Regions from separate parts of the Pseudomonas sp. GW822-FHT03F08 genome, predicted to be linked through region 1. Evidence: predicted binding sites of a transcription regulator. Region 1 holds the regulator's gene; each other region holds the start of a gene.
What was found. Region 1 encodes FliA, which starts transcription of late flagellar genes. Its sites were predicted from a motif close to CTAAAGTTTNNNNNNNNNNNGCCGNTAA; they were not measured.

Region 1 (5,817 bases):
CGAAGCCGATCCGCTGAGTGCCCACCGAAAGGATCACCACATGGCCTTCACGCTGCTCTTCGTGAGCCGCGGAGCTGACCAGCCAGCGCTTGAGGTAGAACAATGGCAGCGCCTTGTCCCGCACGATCACCACTTCCTGGCCGTCCACCACGTTGGTGGTCGACAGGTCGAGGTGGAAGATTTCGTTGACGTTCACCAGCGGGAACGCGAACGCCTGGTTGCCGAGCATCACCATCAGGGTCGGCATGATCGCGAGCGTCAGCGGCACCTTGATGACGATTTTCGAGCCGGCGCCCTTGGTCGAGTAGATGTTGATCGAACCGTTGAGCTGGGAAATCTTGGTCTTCACCACGTCCATGCCCACACCGCGGCCGGACACGTCGGAGATCTCGGTCTTGGTCGAGAAACCCGGGGCGAAAATCAGGTTGTAGCACTCGGTGTCGCTAAGGCGATCGGCGGCATCCTTGTCCATCACACCGCGTTTCACGGCGATGGCACGCAGGACGTTCGGGTCCATGCCTTTGCCGTCGTCGGAAATCGACAGCAGGATATGGTCGCCTTCCTGCTCGGCGGCCAGGATCACCTTGCCGCCACGGGCCTTGCCCGAGGCTTCGCGCTCTTCCGGCGACTCGATACCGTGGTCGACCGCGTTGCGCACCAAGTGGACCAGCGGGTCGGCCAGTGCCTCGACGAGGTTCTTGTCGAGGTCGGTCTCTTCGCCCACCAGTTCCAGGTTGATCTCTTTCTTGAGCTGACGCGCCAGATCGCGAACCAGACGCGGGAAGCGGCCGAAGACTTTCTTGATCGGCTGCATCCGGGTCTTCATTACCGCGGTCTGCAAGTCGGCGGTAACCACGTCGAGGTTCGACACGGCCTTCTGCATCGACTCGTCGCCGCTGTTCAGGCCCAGGCGCACCAGACGGTTACGCACCAGTACCAGCTCGCCGACCATGTTCATGATTTCGTCGAGACGTGCGGTGTCCACACGAACGGTGGTTTCGGCTTCGCTCGCCGGTTTTTCCGGTGGCGGAGTCGCCGGTGCACGGGCTGGAGCCGGTGCAGCAGCGGCGGCTGGCTTGGCCGGTTCGGCTTTAGGCTCAGGCGCTTTTGCAGCAGGTTTTGCCGCAGCGGCCGGGGCCTTGGCGGCAGGCGCTGCAACAGCAGAAGCATTGCCGGCCGTCACGACGGCACCGGTGGCGACGTCAGTGAACTTGCCTTTGCCATGCAGATCGTCGAGCAGCGATTCGAACTCATGGTCGCTGATCAGATCGCTACCGGCCGCAGCCGCTGCCGGAGCAGCAGATGCAGGCACCGACGCAATCGCCGATTCCAGCGCATCGACGGCAAAGTTGCCCTTGCCGTGCAGCTGATCGAGCAAGGCTTCGAATTCGTCGTCGGTGATGTCGGAGCTGTCGCCCGCCACCGGAGCAGAAGGTGCAGCGGCTGTCGGTGCCACGGCGTCGGCCGCGAACTGGCCCTTGCCGTGCAACTGGTCGAGCAGCGACTCGAATTCGGCGTCGGTGATTTCATCACTGGCTGCTTCATCGGAAGCAGGCGCAGCGGCAGCCGCCGGGGCTTCGGCTTCGGCCTTGACGGCGTTCAGCGAGTCCAGCAACTGTTCAAATTCGTTATCGGTGATATCGCCCGAATCGCCTTCGACGACCAGTTCTTCGATCATCTCGGCAACAGGCGAAGCCGGGGCTTCATCCGCCGATTGCGGTTCAGCCAGACGCGCCAGGGCGGCCAGCAATTCCGGGGTTGCGGCAGTAATCGGGCTGCGATCGCGGACTTCGCTGAACATGCTGTTCACCGCGTCCAGCGCTTCGAGCACCACGTCCATCAGTTCTGCATCTACGCGACGTTCACCCTTGCGCAGGATGTCGAACACGTTTTCGGCGATGTGACAGCACTCCACCAGCTCATTGAGCTGAAGGAAGCCGGCGCCCCCTTTTACAGTGTGGAAACCGCGAAAAATTGCGTTGAGCAGATCTGCGTCATCCGGACGGCTTTCCAGCTCGACCAGTTGTTCGGACAGTTGCTCAAGAATCTCGCCGGCCTCAACCAGGAAATCCTGAAGGATCTCTTCATCGGCGCCGAAGCTCATTAATGGGGTGCTCCTACAGGTCTAAAAACCCAAAAAAACTCAAAATCCAAGGCTGGATAGCAAATCGTCCACATCGTCCTGACCGGACACAACGTCTTCTCGTTTATCGGCATGAATCTGCGGACCTTCACCCTGCGAGAGATGTTTTTGTGGATCTTTTTCAGCGAGCATTGCCGCACGGTCATGTTCGATGCCCGCAAAGCGGTCCACCTGACTGGCCATGAGCACGAGTTTGAGCAGATTGCTTTCGACTTCGGTGACCAATTGGGTCACGCGCTTGATCACCTGACCTGTGAGGTCCTGGTAATCCTGGGCCAGCAGAATGTCGTTGAGGTTGCTCGACACCGCGCGGTTGTCCGCGCTGCTGCGTGCCAGAAAACCGTCGACCCGACGCGCCAGCTCGCGGAACTCTTCAGCCCCGACTTCACGGCGCATGAAACGTCCCCAGTCGGCACTCAATGCCTGGGCTTCGTCAGCCAGGCCATTGACCACCGGCGTGGCGCTTTCCACCAGGTCCATGGTGCGGTTGGCCGCAGCTTCAGTCAGCTTGACCACATAGCCCAGACGCTCGGTCGCATCAGTGATCTGCGACACTTCCTCGGCCTGCGGCATATGCGGGTCGATCTGGAAGTTGACGATTGCACTGTGCAGTTCGCGCGTGAGCTTGCCCACTTCCTGGTACAGGCCACGGTCACGGGTCTGATTGAGCTCATGGATCAGTTGCACAGCGTCGCCGAACCTGCCTTTTTCAAGGCTTTCGACCAGTTCGACCGCGTGTTTTTTCAGAGTCGACTCGAAGTCGCCCTGTGAAGATTCGTTATGCTCCATAGCTCCCCCGCGCGTCATCAGCCGATGCGTTCGAAAATCTTCTCGATTTTTTCTTTCAGCGCCTGAGCCGTGAAAGGTTTGACCACGTAGCCGTTAACGCCGGCCTGGGCCGCTTCGATGATCTGCTCGCGCTTGGCTTCAGCAGTCACCATCAGCACTGGCAGGTGCTTGAGTTTTTCATCGGCGCGCACGTGACGCAGCAGGTCGATACCGGTCATGCCAGGCATGTTCCAGTCGGTCACCAGAAAGTCGATGCTGCCGCTGTTGAGCACCGGAATGGCAGTGGTGCCATCGTCGGCTTCAACGGTGTTGGTGAACCCAAGGTCACGCAACAGGTTCTTGATGATCCGCCGCATCGTTGAGAAGTCATCAACGATGAGGATTTTCATGTCTTTGTTCAATTCGACCTCCAAGCAGTCTTAAACGCGCCCAGCACCTGGACGCGCCATTTCAATCAATCCGGCAAAGCACTCGATGACTGTCTGGAGCACAACAGAGCAAGACCGGTGCCGTTCACCACCGCACCAGCCTCGTTCGCAGCGTCCCCACACTGCCTTCAGCGCGCTCGCCACTCCCCCAAACGCCCCCGCAAGCGGGCCGCGCACTGGCTGTGTAACTGGCTGACCCGCGATTCACTGACGCCAAGGACTTCACCGATTTCCTTGAGGTTCAGCTCTTCGTCGTAGTACAGCGCCAACACCAGTCGCTCACGCTCCGGCAAATTGGCAATCGCGTCCGCCAACGCAGCCTGGAAGCGCTCATCTTCCAGATCGCGCGACGGCTCAAGATGAGCACTTGCGCCATCCTCGTGCAGCCCTTCGTGTTCGCCGTCCTGCAACAGGTCGTCGAAACTGAACAGTCGGCTGCCCAGGGTGTCGTTCAAAATCCCGTAGTAATCGTCGAGACTCAATTGGAGTTCGGCCGCAACCTCGTGATCTTTAGCGTCACGGCCGGTTTTAGCTTCAATCGAGCGAATCGCGTCGCTGACCATACGGGTGTTGCGGTGAACCGAGCGCGGTGCCCAGTCCCCCTTGCGTACTTCATCGAGCATGGCGCCGCGGATCCGGATGCCCGCGTACGTTTCGAAACTGGCGCCTTTGCTGGCGTCGTATTTGGTCGAGACTTCGAGCAGGCCGATCATCCCGGCCTGGATCAGGTCTTCGACCTGCACACTGGCCGGCAATCGCGCCAGCAAGTGGTAAGCAATGCGTTTGACCAGTGGCGCGTAACGCTCGATCAGCTCGTACTGCGCGTCACGTGCCGACTTCTTGTAGAAATTCATACCGCTGGCGGTCATAGCACAGGTCCTGCCGTTTGCTGCACGAGGCGCTCGACGAAAAATTCGAGGTGGCCGCGCGGATTGGCGGGCAGCGGCCAGGTGTCGACCTTTTGCGCGATCGCCTTGAACGCCAGTGCGCACTTGGAACGCGGGAAGGCTTCATAGACCGCACGCTGCTTCTGCACCGCCTTGCGCACGCTTTCGTCGTAAGGCACCGCACCGACGTATTGTAGGGCGACGTCGAGGAAGCGATCCGTGACCTTGGTCAACTTGGCGAACAGATTGCGACCTTCCTGCGGGCTCTGGGCCATGTTGGCCAGGACGCGGAAGCGGTTCATGCCGTAATCGCGGTTCAGCAGTTTGATCAGGGCGTAGGCGTCGGTGATCGAGGTCGGCTCGTCGCAGACCACCAGCAACACTTCCTGGGCTGCGCGAACGAAACTGACTACCGAGTCACCAATACCCGCAGCGGTGTCGATCACCAGTACGTCGAGATTGTCGCCGATGTCGCTGAACGCCTGAATCAGACCGGCATGCTGGGCCGGGCTCAGGTGAACCATGCTCTGCGTGCCGGAAGCGGCCGGCACGATGCGGATCCCGCCGGGGCCTTGCAACAGCACGTCGCGCAGCTCGCAGCGGCCCTCGATCACATCGGCCAGGGTACGTTTGGGCGTGAGGCCCAGCAGAACGTCGACGTTCGCCAGACCCAGGTCGGCGTCCAGCAGCATGACCCGACGGCCAAGCTCTGCCAGCGCCAGGGACAAGTTCACTGACACGTTAGTCTTGCCGACGCCACCTTTGCCGCCGGTCACCGCGATCACCTGTACGGGATGCATGCTGCCCATGTTATTTCTTTACCTTGTCTTGCATAGACGGAGGCCACATTACTGGCTGCGCGTTCACAACCGGAACAATGCATGGCAGACCATCGATGTAGGTACAAAAACTGTTCATTACCTCAGCCAACCTGCTTGGTGGGACTGTGGTAGATATCAGCGAACATGTCAGCCATGGCTTCTTCGCTGGGTTCTTCCTGCATTTGCACGCTGACGGCGCGGCTGACCAATTGATGACGGCGCGGCAGATGCAGATCATCCGGAATCCGTGGGCCGTCGGTCAGGTAGGCGACCGGCAGTTCATGACTGATCGCCAGGCTCAGCACTTCGCCAAGGCTGGCCGTCTCATCCAGTTTAGTCAGGATGCACCCGGCGAGCCCGCAACGCTTGTAACTGTGATAAGCGGCGGTTAGAACCTGTTTCTGGCTGGTGGTTGCCAGTACCAGATAATTTTTCGACCGAATGCCACGACCGGCCAGGCTTTCCAGCTGCATGCGCAGTGCCGGATCGCTGGCCTGCAGGCCGGCGGTATCGATCAGCACAACGCGTTTGCGCAGCAGTGGATCCAGCGCCTGCACCAGGGACTGGCCCGGGTCGACGTGGGTCACCGACACATTGAGGATCCGGCCCAGGGTTTTCAACTGTTCCTGAGCACCGATGCGGAAGCTGTCCATGCTCACCAGCGCAATGTTCTGCGCGCCGTACTTGAGCACGTAACGGGCGGCCAGTTTGGCCAGGGTGGTGGTCTTGCCCATGCCGGCCGGACCGAC
Region 2 (5,817 bases), on a different contig from region 1:
CCGACGGACTGGAATGCATGAAATTTCTAAGTGCGCTCGAACCCCAGGACGTGCATCGCCGACTGCTGGGTTACCCGACGCTGGCAACCCTTGTGCAGACCGGGCTGCTGACAGTGGACGCGCAGGTCTGCGCCATCGACCGGTTCACCCGAAACAAGCACAGCGGCAAGACGCCGCTGCTGATCGATAACCGAGGAGCCCGCGCCTCCTCCGTTCTGCAAGGAGCACACCATGATCCCAAGGATTGAATTGCAGGAGCTGGTCGCTTTTGCGCGCAAGCATTCAAGCTTTTACGCCAGCCACTTTGCCGGCGTCCCCGAGCAGGTAACGGCACTGACCGATTTACCCGTGATTGACCCCACGCACTACTGGAAAGGCAGCCAGGACCTTGACCGCTGGCCGGTATTGACCGCAAGCCTGGGCAACGCACTGGTGTTCAAAACCGGAGGGACCACCAGCGATGGCAAACTGTCGGTCTTCGAGCGGCGGGAATGGCAAACGCTGGTGGAGGATTTCGGTCGCAGCCTCACCGGGCAACTGAACAAGGGCGACCGGGTCGCCAACCTGTTTTTTGTCGGCGACCTGTATGCCAGTTTCATCTTCACTCACGATGCCCTGGCCCACGTTCAGCCGGGCGTCGTGGAGTTCCCTTTCACCGGCCATGTAGAGTCGACCGTGCTGGCCGATTCGATTTCCCGGCATCGGATCAATGTACTGGCCGGTTTACCGGCCCATTTGTTGACCTTCGCCGCGTGGCTGGAACATCAGGGACGCCGGCTGGAGTGCATCGAATGCCTGCTCTACGGCGGTGAAAGCCTGTTCCCGGTGCAGTTGCAACTGCTCGGCCGGGTGTTCCCCAATGTACGCGTCGCCTCCATGGGGTACGCCAGCGTCGATGCCGGCTTTATCGGCGCCAGTCATCGCGACTGCGCCCTGGGTGAACACCGGATGGCGCAGGGCCACAGCGTGCTGGAAATCCTCGACGAACAGACCGGTGAGGTAATCGAAGAATGCAATCGCACAGGCCGCCTGGTGATGACCAATCTCACCCGGCGGTTGATGCCGCTGATTCGTTACCCGGTCGGCGATCGTGCGTGTTGGCGAGAGCTCAACCGAACGCCCACGCGCAAATTCGCGCTGATGGGCCGCAGCGCCGACAGCCAGCGAGTCAGGGTGGGAATCCTGACGCTGCTGCCCGATGAAATCGGCGATACGGTGCAACGCCTCACCGGCAGTGACGATTGGCAACTGGTGATCGAACAGACCGGAACGAAAGATATCCTGCGCCTGAAATGGGCTCCGGACGCTGTGCAATCCGCTTCGGCAGACACCGACCGGAGGCTGCACCACGCGTTGATTGAACACTACCCGTTGATCGAACAACTCAATGCCGATCACTTGCTGGACGTGGAGATTCACTGCTGCACGGTTCAAGACCTGTCACGCCATCCGCGCTCCGGCAAACGCCAGCGCGTACTGGATCTGCGCGTCTACGACAGCCTGCCCATGGAACAGCGCTGATGGAAACAGTCACCCTGCGCAGTTACCGCAACAGCGACGCTGTGGCCGTGAGCAACCTGTTCCGAAAAACCTACGGCGATCTTTACGCCCAGCCTCACGTCTATCTGCCCTGCATGATCGATCGCAACCATACGCTGGGTCGCTGGCACTCTCTGGTCGCCGTCGCCGAAGATCAAATGCTGGGACACGCGACCTTGATTCGTGCCAAGGGATCGCACATCGCCGAGCTGGCATTGAGCGTGGTTGCCCCCGAAACCCGAGGTCAGAACATTGCCACCCGCCTGGGACGGCAGCTGTTGATTCATGCGCAAGCCCTGGGATACCGGGGCGTGACGATCAAACAGGTCACCGGCCATCCCTACACACAGCGCATGGCAGCCAGTCTCGGCTTTCAGAGTGTCGGATGGCTGCCCGACCATGTCCCGTCTCCATTTAATGCCTCGGCGCGGGAATCGCTGGTCATCGGTTACACGCCTGTCGACGATAACCGACGTCCGCTCCCGACCCAGGCGTGGCCCGAAAGCTGCCGGGATTTCATGAGGCAGATGTGCAGCGTGTTCGGAACACAGGACAAGGCCGCGCCCTGGGTGGGCGAACCGGTGCAGCTGGAACAACAATTGAACCGGTATGAAGGCATTTTCAAAGAGCTCGATGGCGGCTTGCTCAAGCAGTTGCAGGATCTGCCGGCGCATTGGCTTATTTCAGTCAGGCTCAGGCTGGCAAAGGAATTCGCAAGCGCTTTTCACTTGCTGACGACGGCGGGATTCGTGTTCACCGGGCTGGTGCCGGATGAGAGAGGAGCTGGCTGGCTGGCGTTGTTTCATCGTGGCGCCAGGCCACCGGCGTTGACGCTGATTTGCCCGCAGATGCAGCGGCTGCATGACGACCTGCAATCGCTCATTGCCAAGCCATCATCCTCCGTGTAACGCAAGAATGCCCAGGCCCTGCGCATCGGAGGGCCTGGTTTTACGCGATCAAGCCTTGGCGCTGACGCCTTTGTCGGTCGGAGGCGGACGTTCACCGCCCTGTCCGTAGGTTTTCAGGCTCTGCAGCACATAAATGGCTTTCTTGTACTCCGGGATCAACGTATTGGCGTACTTGTTGCCCTTGAGGCTGTTGTTGTTGATGGTGTCCAGTTGCGTGGCGAAATATTCCAGCGCATTGAACTTGGCATCCGGGTCTTTCTGAATGCCGAACCGATCGAACTTGTCACCGGCATTGAGCAGCGTCATCGAGGTCACTTCGGAAATAAGGCCCCGGCTGCGCAGGAAGTCAGTCAGTTTGCCCAATTGCTTGGGAGTGACGTTTTCCGGATCGAACCCCTTGATGTTCTTGTGCAAACGCTGCTTGTCCATTTCCGCCGTGTTGAGAACGGTGGGGTCGTTGCCGACCAGGGCCAGCATCTGCTTGACCTTCACGCTTTGAGAAACCGGTTTGCCCGAGCTCCCTGCATCTCGAACCAGCAAACCTGCCTTGGGCTGCCACGCGCCGGTATAACCAACGGTCATGAGCGTGCTCCTTGCGAAAAGAACATGAAAATATCCTTGTGGAACGTCTTGAGTTGCCCGGAGTATCGGCCGGCAAACTGATGTCACCAATCTGTTTTTCACTTTTTTACAAATTTTGTACATTCTCGATACAAAGCACTGCAAGCCCCGCAGATATTGAGCCAGAGCCGCTTGGCCAGTCCGGCGAAAATCGGCTTTTTACTCTAACGAACGGGCTGGTTAGTTTGCATGTGTCGGATCTGTTACTTGCCGGTCAGCGTTTCAAAACTTTTTAGCACGTGAGTACCTAAAGCTTCCTCGCGCCGCGACGATACGTAAGGGATACCCCTACTGTTTTACTCCTCGCCCCTAATAAGAAACGCTGCTCAAGGACCGGTCTCCATGCCCGCATTCCGTACCATTCAGGCTCGCTACACGCTGTTTCTGGTTCTATTTATCCTGTTGCTGTCGGTCCTGACCGTGGTGGGCATCAGCCAGTTGGTCGCGCCGAAACTGCGTCATACCGAAGAACAGGTCGTGCTCAACCGCATTGCCGAGGTCGCCGAGCAGATCCAGGGCGAACTGAACAAGGTTCAATCGCAGCAACGCAGCATCACCCAGACCATCCCGCTGCTCGACAGTGCCGCCATCGATACGGTGCTGCCGGGGCTGGTGGACCAGTACGGTGAATTGAAAGTATTTGGCGGTGGTATCTGGCCACTACCCGGTCAGCGTGAGGCGGGACGCAACAAGTTCAGCACCTTCTGGCATCGCGACAGCTCCGGCAAACTCGCCGTGAACACCTTCTGGAACAGCGACGCAGCGCCCAACTATTACGACCAGAGCTGGTACAAGGGCGGCCTGCAGACCCCGCGCGGCCAATGCGCCTGGGCCGCCGCCTATAAAGACGATGCCAGCGCCGAACCACGCACCAACTGCGCCATGGCCATCCAGAAGAACGGCACGACCTGGGGTGTATCGACCATCGACGTGACGCTGGGCTTCTTCAACGACCTGGTGGCGCGCAAGGAAAAAGACCTCAGCGCCGAAATGCTGATCGTCGAGGCCGACGGCAAGATCATCAGCAACAGTTCGCGCATCAATGGCCCGATCGTGCTGAAAAACATCAGCGAGCTGGCCGGCAGTTCACCGTTTGCCAGCCAGGTAAAAGCAGGCCTGCAACAGCGTGATCAGGCCCAGCGCGTCGAGTTCGACAACAACGGTGAAGCCAGCACTTTCTTCATGCGCCCGATCGAAGGCACGCCTTGGTTCCTCGCCACCGCCCTGCCGACCAAATTGATCACCGCCCAGCGCGATGACGTGCTCAGCACCCTGAGCCTGTTGCAGATCCCGCTGGTGATCCTGCTGGTGCTGTGGCAGGTCTATGCGATCCGCCAATTGATCCAGCGCATGAAGGCCCTGAAAGCCAACATCGATCTGCTGTCCAGCGGCGATGCCGACCTGACACGCCGCATCACCATCCGCGCCGAAGACGAACTCGGCGCGATCGGTCACTCGGTCAACACCTTCATTGCCTACCTGCAGAACATGATCGGCGAAGTCACCCAGGCCACCGGCGCCATGGCTTCGAGCCTCGACAACCTGCAACGTACGTCGGCGCACACCAGTCAGATTCTGCTGCGCCACGCTTCGGAAACCGACCAGACCGTCACCGCGATCAACGAGATGAGTTCGACCGCTGAAAGCGTCGCGCAGAATGCCGCCGAAACCGCCGCCTTCACCCAGCGCGCCAACGAAAACGCCGACCGTTCGCGGGTGGTGGTCGGCGAAGCGTCGAGCAGCGTGGTCGCGCTGATCGACGAAGTGGCCAGCGCCACGCACAAGGTCGAAAGCATGCAACAGGACGCGCAGCGCATCACCGAGATTCTCGGGGTGATTGGCGCCATTGCCGGCCAGACCAACCTGCTGGCGCTGAACGCCGCCATCGAAGCCGCCCGCGCCGGTGAGCAGGGACGCGGCTTCGCGGTGGTGGCCGACGAAGTGCGCGCCCTCGCCGCTCGCACCCAGGCCAGCACTTCGGAAATCAACGAAATGTTGACCCGCCTGACCCAGGGCGTGAGTTCGTCGGTCAGCGCCATGGAAAACACCCAGGCCAGTTGCCAGTCGGCCGCCGACGCCACGGCGCGAGTCAACAGCGGCCTTGACGAGATGGCCGGCTCGGTCAGCCACATCAACAGCCTCAGCACGCAGATCGCCACCGCCGCCGAACAGCAAAGCGCCGTCACCGAAGAGATCAACCGCAGCATGGTGCAGATCCGTCACATGGTCGATGAACTGGTGCAAAGCGGTCAGGCCAGCGAGCTCAACACCCGACAGTTGCTGGAAGCCAACAGCCGGGTCGGCGCGATCATGGGCCGGTTCAAGGTGCGCTGATCCTTTGGCTTCCTGACAGATCTGTCATCTCTCGCTCAGCGGGCTGTCAGCCTTGATCTACGATCATGCTGGCAACCCGCCTTGTATTACTTGGAAACACTCCGTTGATGCCGGGCGGAAAATCCCGGTCAAAATGCGTTTTTTTACCCCGAGCCGAGAGCCCTCCATGCGAAACCACCTGCGTCTGGCCGCCCTGAGCGCGCTATTCATCTCCTCCCTGGCGCAAGCCGCCGACCTCATCCCGATCGAAGTCCACCGCGACGCCAACTGCGGCTGCTGCAAAAAGTGGATCAGCCATCTGGAAGCCAACGGTTTCAAGGTCGAGGATCACGTTGAAGCCGACATGAGCAGCTTCAAGCAACAACACGGCGTACCACCGCGTCTGGCGTCCTGCCACACCGCAATCATCAACGGC
Region 3 (5,817 bases), on a different contig from region 1:
CTGGTTGACGTTGAAGTTGCCGTTGTACTGCACGCCGGAGTTCTGAATGTTGGCGCTGTCCACGGCGCTCGGATCGGCCATGACGCTGGTGCAGCCAAGCAGAGCAAGCAGGAGCAGGGAACGATTCATCTTATTGGCCTCCGGCCATGCGGGTCAGCGGAGCCAGACCGGTGCTGAGGGAGCGGTTGATGGTGTTGGAAATCGTGCCACCGCTACCGCCGCCATGACCGGCTCCCATGCCGGGCAGACCGTTTGGATTGGTCAAGACGTTGGTGCCGGGCAGGCTTGACCCTACGGCCATGTTTCCGCGAATGGATGCACCACTGGCTACACTGGCAAATTCACCGTCACTGAGTTCGGTGCTGGTCATTGCCTGGTCGATACGGCCAGAAGGGTTGGCATTCACGGTGGTCGGGTAGGGGTCTTTGCCGGGAGCGCTGCGTCCGATGGGGATGGGCTGGACGTCGCGATTGAGCACGATCACGCCATTGCCTTCGGCCTGAACGTTGAAACTGAGGAAAGTGCTGGCAGCTGATCCGATCAGCAGAAGGCAAGTGAAGGCTTTATTGAAATTTCCCACGGCGGCAATTCCTTCTTCAGTGGGCTGGGCCTGGTCAGCGTTGTGAAGGAGAGAGCGAAAGCTGTGCCGCTTTTTAAATATTCAAGGATCTCAATGAGTTGGATGGATGGCGTGCAGCCTTGATACAAAAGCTGTTTCACGATTGAAACAACCCCCTGTCGGTGCAGGTGGCTACAGTCGTTGCAAAGCTCTGGAACAAGGGTTTGCGAGCATGTGTTTCACAGGCGTAACAAATCGGATGACAAAGCGATGAAGGCCGTTGAGACGGGCACTTTGCACCCGAGGGAGTGTTTCAGGATCGGACACTTTAGCCCCAAAGCAGGGGGAAACCGACCCGGGAAACGGGGTCAGCCTTGCAGCAGGTTACGCACGGCGTCGAAAGCTTGAATCTGCCGTGCGGCCCAGTCGCCCTGAATGATCCGGACCGGTTGGCGATGCTGCTCCAGCCAGGCCTTTGTGGCGTCGTAGAACGCCAGCCGTTCACTCAGCTGCGGCTGGCAGCGTTGGCCATCGTCGGTCCAGTCGATCTGCTCCGGGGAGAGCAACAGGTGCAGGTCGTAATGACGGGCCAAAAGCTCTGTTTCCAGCCAGGCCGGGCAGTCACCGAACAGCGTCTGGCTCCACAACATGTTGCTCAACAGGTGCGTGTCGAGGATCAGCAGCGGCGGTTGTTGCGCTCGTGCGTCGTCTTCCCATTGCAACTGGCCGCGAGCGATCTCGGGGATATCGGCGAGGCAGGTGTCCCGTGGATTCTGCTCGATGAACCAGCGCACGTACTCGTCCACCCGCAGGCCGCCGAACTGTTGCTGGAGCCCGGCCGCCAGCCAGCTCTTGCCGCTGGACTCCGGCCCGGTGAGGACGACGACTTTCATGTGCGCAACGCCGGATCGGCGCGCCATTCCCGCCAGCCCAGCACCGCGATCAGGGTGAACAAGGCATACAACGCTGCGGTGAGGTAAAGCGCCTTATAAAGGAACAGGCCGACGAAGATCACATCCAGCACGAACCACAATGCCCAGCATTGCAGGCGCTTGTGGGCCATCCAGAATTGCGCGACGAGGCTGAATCCGGTCAGCGCGGCGTCGAGCCAGGGTTGCGCGGCATCGGTCCAGTGCGCCATGGCGGCGCCCAGCAGCAGACTGCCGACGCTGCCGATGGCCAGCCCTTTGAGCATCGAAGGTGTGTCGAGCCGGCTGACCTGGCGGCCGTCATGCATCGTCCCCGCCCGGGTCCATTGCCACCAACCGTAGACTTGCAGGGCGGCGTAAACCACCTGCAGCAACATGTCCGAATACAGCTTCACCTCGAAGAAGACCCAACTGTAGAGCAGCACCATGACCAGCCCGATCGGCCAGCACCAGGGATTCTGTTTGACCGTCAGCCAGACGGCGATCACACCGAGGGCGGCGGCAAACAGTTCGAGCCCGGACATGCAAGATCCTTGGAGGGAGTAAAAGAGGGGGCGGATTGTACCCAAAAACCTGTGGGAGTGAGCCTCCCACAGGGTGAGAACGTCAGACGCGGAACTGGCGCAGCAATCCGTTCAACTGCTCGCTCAACTGGCCCAGCCGCACACTGGCGGCACTCGACTGCTCAGCGGCCATTGCGGTGCTGTGGGACAGGCCGGCGGCCTGGGTGACGTTCTGGTTGATGTCCTCGACCACGTGCGCCTGTTGCAGGGTCGCACTGGCGATCGAAGCATTCAGACCGTTGAGGTTGCGTAGCGCCTGGCCGATGGCATTCAGGCTCGCACCGGCCAGTCCGGCCTGCTCGATGGTCAGTTGTGAAGCCTTGCTGCTGTCACCGATCACTTTCACGGCGGCTTCGGAATGGTTTTGCAGACGCTCGATCATCGACTGGATTTCCGCCGTGGATTTCTGCGTGCGTTGCGCCAGCAGGCGGACCTCATCGGCCACCACCGCAAAACCGCGCCCCTGTTCGCCGGCGCGGGCGGCTTCGATGGCCGCGTTGAGCGCCAGCAGATTGGTCTGTTCGGCAATCGAGCGGATTACCTCCAGAACGCTGCCGATCTGCGTGCTTTCGGTCGCCAGCGTACGAATCACCTCGACCGCCTGATCGATGGTGCCGGACAGTTTGTCGATCTGTTGCAGGCTGCCGTCGATGTTGATCTGGCCCTGTTGCGCCTGCGCCTCGGCATCGCGCATTTCGTTGGCGGCATGCTCGGCGTTCTTCGCCACATCCTGCACGCCGTAAGTGACTTCGTTGATGGCGGTCGCCACCAGTTCCATCTGTTGCGACTGTTGCTGGCTGCGCTGCTGGGCCTGGCTCGCGTCATTGCCCAGTTCAGTGGAGGACTGGCCCAGCGCACTGGCCGACACCTGCAAATCGCCGATCACCCGGCGCAGCTTGGCGGTGAAGGCATTGAAGTGATGCGCCAACTGCGTGACTTCGTCCTGACCGTGGGTGTCGAGGCTGCGGGTCAGGTCGCTTTCGCCGCTGGCGATGTTGGCCATGGCGTTCACGGTTTCCTGCAACGGGCGGACGATGCTGCGGGCAATCAGGATCACCAGCACGCCCATGATCAGCGCGATCACCAGGCCGACGACGGAAGCCTTGATCACCTGGCCCTGAAACTCGGCCTGTACATCGTCGACGTACACGCCGGAACCCAGTACCCAGCCCCATGGCTCGAACAGTTTCACGTAGGAGGTCTTGGCCACCGGTTCACTGGCACCGGGTTTCGGCCAACGGTAGTCGACCATGCCGGCGCCCTTGGATTTGGCGATGGCAACCATTTCGTTGAACACCGCAAAACCGTCCGGATCGCGGATCGCCGAGAGGTTCTGGCCTTCAAGCTTGGGATTGGTCGGGTGCATGACCATCACGGGCGTGAGGTCGTTGATCCAGAAGTAATCGTTCTGGTCATAACGCAGGCCGCGAATCGCGGTCAGTGCCTGCTTCTGGGCGGCGTCGCGGGTCAGGGTTCCGGCCGCTTCCAGGCCCTGGTAATAGGTCAGCAAACCGCTGGCGGTCTGCACCACATGCTGGGTTTTCTGGGCCTTGGCGTGATACAGGTCATCGTGGATCTGCTTGAGCATCAACAGGCCCAGGGTCAGCAGCATGACCACCGCCACAATCAAGATGAGCCACAAGCGTCGGCTGATCGACACACTGCGCAAGCTGTTCATAACGCTGTCACTCCGATTTCTTTTTCTTGTAATAAATCACCGCCAGCATCCAACCACGTTTCCATGGCCGGGCATACGCGACCCAAGTCGTAGAACGCGGCAGCGCTATTACGGCTTGTCTGATAGGATTTCGGCCCCGCGCGTGAAAACCTGAACCCAAGTTGCCATTTCACGGAATTTTGACCGTTTCGTGTGGATCCTTTGCGCGCGGAATCGGTACAGCAACAAACAGCTACGCTGAACGCAGTGAACGTAAAAAAATACTATCGGGGCATGCCGCTGAGCATCGCTCTTTGGGGGATTGATGGATCTTTGGACCGCCTTGCAGGCACTGATTCTTGGAGTTGTAGAAGGGCTGACGGAGTTTTTGCCCATTTCCAGTACCGGACACCAGATCATTGTCGCCGACCTGCTGAACTTCGGTGGCGAACGCGCCATGGCGTTCAACATCATCATCCAGCTCGGCGCGATTCTCGCGGTGGTCTGGGAGTTTCGCCGCAAGATTCTCGACGTGGTCATCGGTTTGCCAACTCAGCCGAGTGCGCGACGCTTTACCGCCAACCTGCTGATCGCCTTCCTGCCTGCCGTGGTGCTGGGCGTGATCTTTGCCGATCTGATTCACAAGTACCTGTTCAACCCGGTCACCGTGGCGACGGCGCTGGTGGTGGGCGGCATCATCATGTTGTGGGCTGAGCGTCGGCAGCATGAAGTGCACGCCGAAACCGTGGACGAGATCACCTGGAAAGATGCACTGAAGGTCGGCTTTGCCCAATGCCTGGCGATGATCCCGGGCACCTCGCGCTCCGGCTCGACCATCATCGGCGGCCTGTTGTTCGGCCTGTCACGCAAGACCGCCACCGAGTTCTCGTTTTTCCTAGCGATGCCGACCATGGTCGGTGCGGCCGTGTACTCGGGCTACAAGTACCGCCAGCTGTTCGTGCCGGCGGACTTCCCGGTGTTTGCCATCGGTTTTGTCACGGCGTTCGTTTTCGCCATGATCGCTGTTCGCGGCTTGCTGAAGTTCATCGCCAGCCACAGCTACGCGGCATTCGCCTGGTACCGGATCGTTTTCGGCCTGTTGATTCTGGCGACCTGGCAGTTCGGCTGGGTGGACTGGGCGGCGGCCAAGGCATGAGTGATTCCCGCGCACGCCGTCCGGATCGCGGCCCGTCCGGCGGCAACATTCAGCATCTGAAGTTGAAGCTGGTGGTGTTGCTGATCGTCTGCGCATTGCCAATGTTCGGCTCGCTGTCGATGTGGCTGCGCGGAATTTCACTGGTACCGCTGACGGCCTATGGGCTGGTCAGCGTGCTGGCGTTTTTCCTGTACTGGGCCGACAAGCGCAAGGCCCGCGCTGAGGCCTGGCGCACCCCGGAGAACGTCCTGCACGCCGTGGAACTGGCGGGCGGCTGGCCGGGCGCACTGATCGCCCAGCAAGTATTCCGGCACAAGACGCGCAAAGTGTCGTTTCAGATCCTGTTCTGGGTGATCGTCGCGCTGCACCAGGTGTTCTGGATCGATCAGTTGTTCCTCGGCTCGAACCTGTTGGCGCTGGGTTAGGGCTACAGCAGCAAACCCACCTGGGTTTTCTTCGGCAGCTTGCTCACCACCAACTGGTGAGAACGTTGCAGCAACCCTCGCAGTTCCTCGGCGCCCAAAGGGTAGGGCGGGTGCATGATGATCCACTGCGCCCGTGCCAGATACGGCGCCGGGTGAATGCCCGGCCGGTCGCAATGACCGAGAAACAGATCCTTGTCGACCTTGAACGCCAGCGACTCACCGCGCAGCCCCTGCAGGGCGAACATCTTGTTGCCGGCAATCGAAAACACCCGCACGCCGCCCCATTTGTAGTCTTCTTGAGCGCCGGGCAATGCCAGGCAAAAATCCGCGACGTCCGCTTCGCTCAACTTTCCTTGTTTCATAACAATCGCTCTCCACAGGCATTAAACGACTCAACCAGATGATCGATCCAGGCACGCACCGCCGGCATCACTCCTCGCCGGTGCGGATACACCGCTTGCAACCAGCCGCCGGGCAATGACCATTCCGGCAGCAACTGCACCAGCGTGCCGTTGTTCAGCTCCGCTT
Region 4 (5,817 bases), on a different contig from region 1:
GACGGGCACAAACTGACCATGCAGTCTGCGTGCCAGCGATTCTAACCTGTTGAAATGTGATGCTGTCAAAAAGCTTTTTGCGCGGAGTGCAAGATCGTTCCCACGGGCGTGGGAACGATCAGTCATGCGGAAGGTTACAGGCTGAACCGCCCAACCATATTGTTCAGATCCAGCGCCAAACGCGACAGCTCGTTGCTCGCCGCACTGGTCTGATTCGCGCCGGTCGCCGATTGCACCGACAGATCGCGAATGTTCACCAGATTGCGATCCACTTCCCGCGCTACTTGCGCCTGTTCTTCGGCAGCGCTGGCGATTACCAGGTTGCGCTCGTTGATTTCGACGATGGCCGTGTTGATGGTGTCCAGCGACATACCCGCGCCACGGGCGATGTTCAGGGTCGATTCGGCGCGCTCGGTGCTGTTGCGCATCGAATCCACGGCGTGCTCGGTGCCGCTCTGGATGCTGCCGATCATGCGCTCGATTTCGCTGGTCGACTGCTGGGTGCGGTGCGCCAGGGCACGGACTTCGTCGGCCACCACGGCAAAACCGCGACCGGCTTCTCCGGCGCGGGCCGCTTCAATGGCAGCGTTCAGTGCCAGCAGGTTGGTCTGGTCAGCCAGGCCGCGGATCACGTCCAGCACCTTGCCGATGTCACGGGATTCGTTGGCCAGATCACCGATCAGGGTCGCGGTGCTCTGCACGTCGGCGCTCATGCGCTCGATGGCGCTGACGGTTTCCTGCACCAGATCGCGGCCGTCGCCGGCGGAGGTGGTGGCGTTCTTCGAGGCTTCCGAGGTGCTGACGGCGTTGCGTGCGACTTCTTCAACCGCACTGGTCATCTCGTTGACTGCGGTGGCAGCCTGTTCGATTTCGTTGTTTTGCTGGGTCAGGCCACGGGCGCTTTCGTCGGTGACGCTGTTCAGCTCTTCGGCGGCGGAGGCCAGTTGGGTGGCCGAGCCGGAAATCCGCTGCAGGGTGTCGCGCAGCTTCGATTGCATCTTGGCCATGGCGGCCAGCAGGCGACCGGCTTCGTCGGTGCCGTCAACGTGGATCGGCTGGGTCAGGTTGCCTTCGGCGATGGTTTCCGCCGCATCCAGCGCTTTGGAAATCGGCTTGGTGATGCTCAGGGTCAGCAGCCAGGCGAAGAGGAAGGTCAGGCCGGTCGCGATCACCAGCAGCGTCACCACCAGACTGAAAGCCGAAGAAAACTGCTCGGCGGCTTGCTGGTTGGTGGTGCTGATCTGCTCACCGTTGATTTGCATCAGACGGTTGAGCACCGAGTTCATCGCTTCGGAGTTGTCGAGCAACTGGGTGTTCAGCAGGTTGCGCAGCTCATCCACCTGATTGTTGCGCGACAGGGTTTTCATCCGGTCTTCGATCTGGCGGTATTGACCCAGCAACTGCACGTATTGGTCATAGGCCGCACGTTCGGCCGGGCTGCCGATCAACGGCTCGTAATCGGTCTGGGCCTTGCGGATCTGCTGGTTGCGCATCTCCAGCAGTTCGATGGTTTTCTGCTGGATGTCCGGCTCGCGGTTCACCAGCAAACGGTACGACAGCACCCGCAGACGCAGGGTCAGCTGAGTGAACTCGTCGAGGTTCTTGATGCTCGGCACGCTGGTGGTGGTGATGTTTTCGGCGGCGCCGCGGATCTTGCTCATCTGGTTCAGGGCGAACACACCGAGAATGAGCATCAGGCCGCCGATCAGGGCGAAACCGGTGAACGCCCGGGGGGCGATATTCATATTGCGAAGGGACATGGGGCGTATACCAGGAAGGGCCGCATCCATGCGGGCTGAGACTGCTGTTGGATGACTTATCGGTCATACGACTAAAGTCTTGAGCCGATGCGCGTATTTGTCGCACTGAAGGCCGGGCGACGAAGTGCAGGAACCAGATCGGCAGATCACAGTCTCTAACACTCGCAGGAACGGTCGGCCACCAGGAAAATCAAGGCCTTGCGCCGGTTTAACCCTGGCATCCACGACGACTTTTCTTTATCGTACGCGCCCTTTGAAAATGCCCTGGAAGATCAAAATGTTGGAAGCATCCCTCAGCCAATTGGAACAGCTCGTCAGCGACCTGGTGCAACAGAACCAGACCCTCTCGGAAACCAACCAGACCCTGTCCACGGAACTGGCCCAGGCCAAGGATGAAAACGAAAGCCTGCAACTGAGCCTGATGGAACAGGAAGAAAAGCACGGCGCCACCGCCGCACGCATCCAGGCCCTGGTTGATCGCGTCAACGCAGGTCCTGTCAGCGCATGAACCACGGCACAGCAGGGGTAAAAGTCGTCTCCATCATGGGGGAGGACTATTCGATCAAGGCACCGGCCGGGGAAGAACAGACCCTGCTGGACGCCGCATTGATGCTCAAGGCCGCACTGGCCGACACCAAACGCAAATACCCGACGCTGATCGGCGACCGCCTGCTGGTGCTGGCGGCGATGAATCTGTGCTCGCAGCAGATTGAAATGAAGAAGCAGCACCAGCAGGAACTCGAGCGTTACCAAGAGCAAGTCAGCGCCACGGTCGAGACCATCGCCAAGACCATCAATCAGGGTTGATGGGTTGCGCACAACCAAAGAGTAAGATTGTCGATTGCGTTGTATACAATCGGCACGGCTGTTGCAGTGTTTCAGCCTCTTATTCTTTGGGGGTGCTCCATGCAGTTCTGGCGTCGCAGTATTCAATGGCAGTTGATCCTCGGCATGGGCACCGCCCTGCTGGTCAGCATCCTGATCGTGGTTGGCATTTATACCCTGGTGGTCAACCGCCTCGCCCAGAGCTATCTGGTCGAGCAGGCGTTGCCGTCGAGCATCGAAGCGACGCGCAACGACATCGAGCGAATCCTCGTTCAACCCCTCACCGCCGCCAAAGACATCGCCAGCAACACCATGGTCCGCGACTGGCTGGCCACAGGTGAAGACTCCGCCAAAACGGCAGGCTTCGCGCAATATCTGGAAGGCATCCGCGCCGAACACAAGGCGTTTACCGCGCTGATCATCGGCACCGAATCCAATCACTACATCACCGAAAAAGGCTTGGATCGCACCCTCAGCCGCGCCAAACCGGCCGATGCGTGGTTCTACTCATTCCTGGACAGCAATCAGCCCCGAACCCTGAACATCGACAACGACGGGGCCACCGGAGAGTTGGCGCTGTTCATCGACCTGAAGGTCGAGCAGGCCGGCAAAGTGGTCGGCGTTGCGGGGCTAGGTCTGAGCATGAAAGAGCTGTCCGAGCTGATCCACAACTTCAGCTTCGGTGAACGCGGGAAGGTCTATCTCGTGCGTTCCGACGGTTTGATCCAGGTCCATCCCGAGGCGCAATTCAGCGGCAAGCGCACGCTTACGGAGCAGATCGGCGCAAGCGCGGCACAAGCGGTCATGGGCCATAAAGTGGCGGCCAACAGCAGCTTCCAGCGTGACGGCGAAGACTTCCTCGCCTTCAGCCTGCCTTTGCGTGACCTCGGTTGGACTCTGGTGGCCGAAGTGCCGCAGTCACAGATCTACGCCGAAGCCCGACGGGCGATGTGGATGAGCAGCGGCATCGGTCTGGCGGTGGCGCTGGTTTGCCTGGCGCTGGTGATCTGGCTGGCTCAGGGATTGGTGCGACCGATTCGTCAGGTAACAGCTGCGCTGGTAGCAATCGGTAGCGGTGGTGGAGATTTGACCCATCGGTTAGATTCCAGCCGCGCCGACGAGCTGGGCGACCTCGCTCGGGGCTTCAACCGTTTCCTCGACAGTCAGCGCGGGATGATCGCCGAGGTGTTGACCACCAGTGAGCGTTTGCGTGTCGCTGTGGGTCAGGTGGCCAGGGTTGTGGATAACACCGCCGAGCGCTCCGGCCGCCAGCAGGAAATGACCGACATGGTTGCCACCGCCGTCCACGAAATGGGCCTGACCGTGCAGGAAATCGCCCAGAACGCCGGCAACGCCGCGCTCGCCTCGCAAACCGCTCGCGATGAAGCGATGCAGGCGCGCGAAGTGGTCGGCGGCTCGATTCGCCATATAGAAAGCATGTCTGATGAAATCGGCGTCGCGGCCGGCGCGGTGGGGGAGTTGGCGCATCAGGTGGCTTCGATCGATCAGGTGCTGGCGGTGATTCGCGGTGTTTCCGAACAGACCAATCTGCTGGCATTGAATGCGGCGATTGAAGCGGCGCGGGCCGGGGATATGGGGCGTGGTTTTGCGGTAGTGGCCGATGAAGTGCGGACGCTGGCGCGCCGCACTCAGGCATCCACTGACGAAATCCAGCAGATGATCGGCAGCCTCAAACAGGGGGCGGAGAATGCCGTGTCTTCAATGCGTACGGGACAGGCGGCAACCGGCACCGGCGTAGAGTCGAGCCAGCGTACGGGTGCGTCTTTGACTGCGATTACCGGGCAGGTCGAGCGCATCAGCGACATGAACCATCAGGTGGCGACGGCGACTGAGGAGCAGTCGGCGGTGACCGAGGAGATCAACCGCAACGTGCAGGGGATTTCCGATCTGGCGCGGGCGACGGCGGGGGAGGTTCGGGCTTGTCGTGAGGATTGTCAGATGCTGCAGCGGCTGGCGGATGATCTGGCGCGGCAGATGGGTGGCTTCAAACTTACCTGATTAGTTGATCGTTCCCACGCAACGCGTGGGAACGATCATCAACGTGTCAGAACCACGCGTCCTGCATTGCAAGGCACGTATCATCCCGAGCCTCCAGCAACGCCAGCTCATGATGGCAACCCGGCACTTCCCACGTCAGGAAATACCGCGCCGCCTGCAACTTGCCCTTATAGAAGTCGGCATCCGCCGCATTCCCCTTGGCCAAACCTTCCTCCGCCCGAATCGCCTGCTCCAGCCAGCGCCAGCCAATCACCGTGTGCCCGAACACTTTCAGGTACAGCGCCGAATTCGCCAGGCTGCTGTTGACCTTGCCCTGGGCCAGATCCGTCAGCAGGCCGATGGTCACGCTCTGCAGGCGTGCGACCAGTTTCTCCAGCGGCTCACGCAATGCGGTCAACGATTCGTACGCCACCGCGCGTTCGGCCGTGTCGGCAATCAGGCGGATCAGTTGCTTGAGCCCGGCGCCACCGTTCTGCGCCAGTTTGCGTCCCAGCAAGTCCAGCGACTGAATGCCGTGGGTGCCTTCGTGTATCGGGTTCAAGCGGTTGTCGCGGTAATACTGCTCCACCGGGTATTCGCGGGTGTAACCGTGGCCGCCGAGAATCTGGATCGCCAGTTCGTTGGCCTTGAGGCAGAACTCCGATGGCCAGGATTTGGCGATCGGCGTCAGCAAGTCCAGCAGCTCATGCGCCTGTTTGCGCTCGGCTTCGGTTTCCAGCGTGGTGGTGTCATCAAACAGCCGTGCCGCGTACAGGCCGAGATCGAACGCACCTTCGACGTAGGATTTCTGCGTCAGCAGCATGCGTCTGACGTCCGCGTGCTGAATGATCGCCACCGGCGCCGTCGTCGGGTCCTTGCTGTCCGGCACTCGGCCCTGCGGACGTTCGCGAGCGTATTCCAGCGAGTACAAATAGCCGGCGTAACCGAGCATCACCGCGCCCATGCCGACGCCGATTCGCGCCTCGTTCATCATCTGGAACATGTAGCTCAAACCGTGATGCGGCTTGCCCACCAGATAGCCAACGCACTCGCCGTTATCGCCGAAGTTCAGCGCGGTCGAGGTCGTTCCGCGCCAGCCCATCTTGTGGAACAGCCCGGCCAGCAGCACGTCATTGCGCTTGCCGAGGCTGCCGTCATCGTTGACCAGAAACTTGGGCACGATGAACAGCGAAATCCCCTTCACCCCGGCCGGCGCGTCCGGCAATTTGGCCAG

Region 2: AC1RME_RS05175 (methyl-accepting chemotaxis protein) is a predicted target of FliA. The motif match lies at 3,316-3,343, and genes of this name have one in related genera.
Region 3: AC1RME_RS05415 (methyl-accepting chemotaxis protein) is a predicted target of FliA. The motif match lies at 3,857-3,884, and genes of this name have one in related genera.
Region 4: AC1RME_RS11765 (methyl-accepting chemotaxis protein) is a predicted target of FliA. The motif match lies at 1,817-1,844, and genes of this name have one in related genera.

What each region holds. Positions count from the first base shown of each region.
Region 1 covers NZ_JBXANC010000013.1:127,013-132,829, reverse strand. The annotation lists gene AC1RME_RS27175 (chemotaxis protein CheA) at 1-2,104, opposite strand, end outside; gene AC1RME_RS27170 (protein phosphatase CheZ) at 2,144-2,932, opposite strand; gene AC1RME_RS27165 (chemotaxis response regulator CheY) at 2,950-3,321, opposite strand; gene fliA (RNA polymerase sigma factor FliA) at 3,489-4,229, opposite strand; gene fleN (flagellar synthesis regulator FleN) at 4,226-5,056, opposite strand; gene flhF (flagellar biosynthesis GTPase FlhF) at 5,170-5,817, opposite strand, start outside.
Region 2 covers NZ_JBXANC010000002.1:289,405-295,221, reverse strand. The annotation lists partial or broken gene AC1RME_RS05195 (acyl-CoA reductase) at 1-248, shown strand, start outside; gene AC1RME_RS05190 (phenylacetate--CoA ligase family protein) at 232-1,521, shown strand; gene AC1RME_RS05185 (GNAT family N-acetyltransferase) at 1,521-2,447, shown strand; gene AC1RME_RS05180 (hypothetical protein) at 2,496-3,029, opposite strand; gene AC1RME_RS05175 (methyl-accepting chemotaxis protein) at 3,411-5,402, shown strand; gene AC1RME_RS05170 (DUF411 domain-containing protein) at 5,569-5,817, shown strand, end outside.
Region 3 covers NZ_JBXANC010000002.1:341,264-347,080, forward strand. The annotation lists gene fapB (fibril amyloid subunit FapB) at 1-129, opposite strand, end outside; gene fapA (functional amyloid chaperone FapA) at 131-580, opposite strand; gene AC1RME_RS05405 (AAA family ATPase) at 928-1,452, opposite strand; gene pnuC (nicotinamide riboside transporter PnuC) at 1,449-2,012, opposite strand; gene AC1RME_RS05415 (methyl-accepting chemotaxis protein) at 2,095-3,729, opposite strand; gene AC1RME_RS05420 (undecaprenyl-diphosphate phosphatase) at 4,034-4,864, shown strand; gene AC1RME_RS05425 (DUF1294 domain-containing protein) at 4,861-5,289, shown strand; gene AC1RME_RS05430 (MmcQ/YjbR family DNA-binding protein) at 5,292-5,651, opposite strand; gene AC1RME_RS05435 (LysR substrate-binding domain-containing protein) at 5,648-5,817, opposite strand, start outside.
Region 4 covers NZ_JBXANC010000004.1:283,947-289,763, reverse strand. The annotation lists gene AC1RME_RS11765 (methyl-accepting chemotaxis protein) at 135-1,760, opposite strand; gene AC1RME_RS11760 (hypothetical protein) at 2,038-2,268, shown strand; gene AC1RME_RS11755 (cell division protein ZapA) at 2,265-2,567, shown strand; gene AC1RME_RS11750 (methyl-accepting chemotaxis protein) at 2,667-4,604, shown strand; gene AC1RME_RS11745 (acyl-CoA dehydrogenase) at 4,651-5,817, opposite strand, start outside.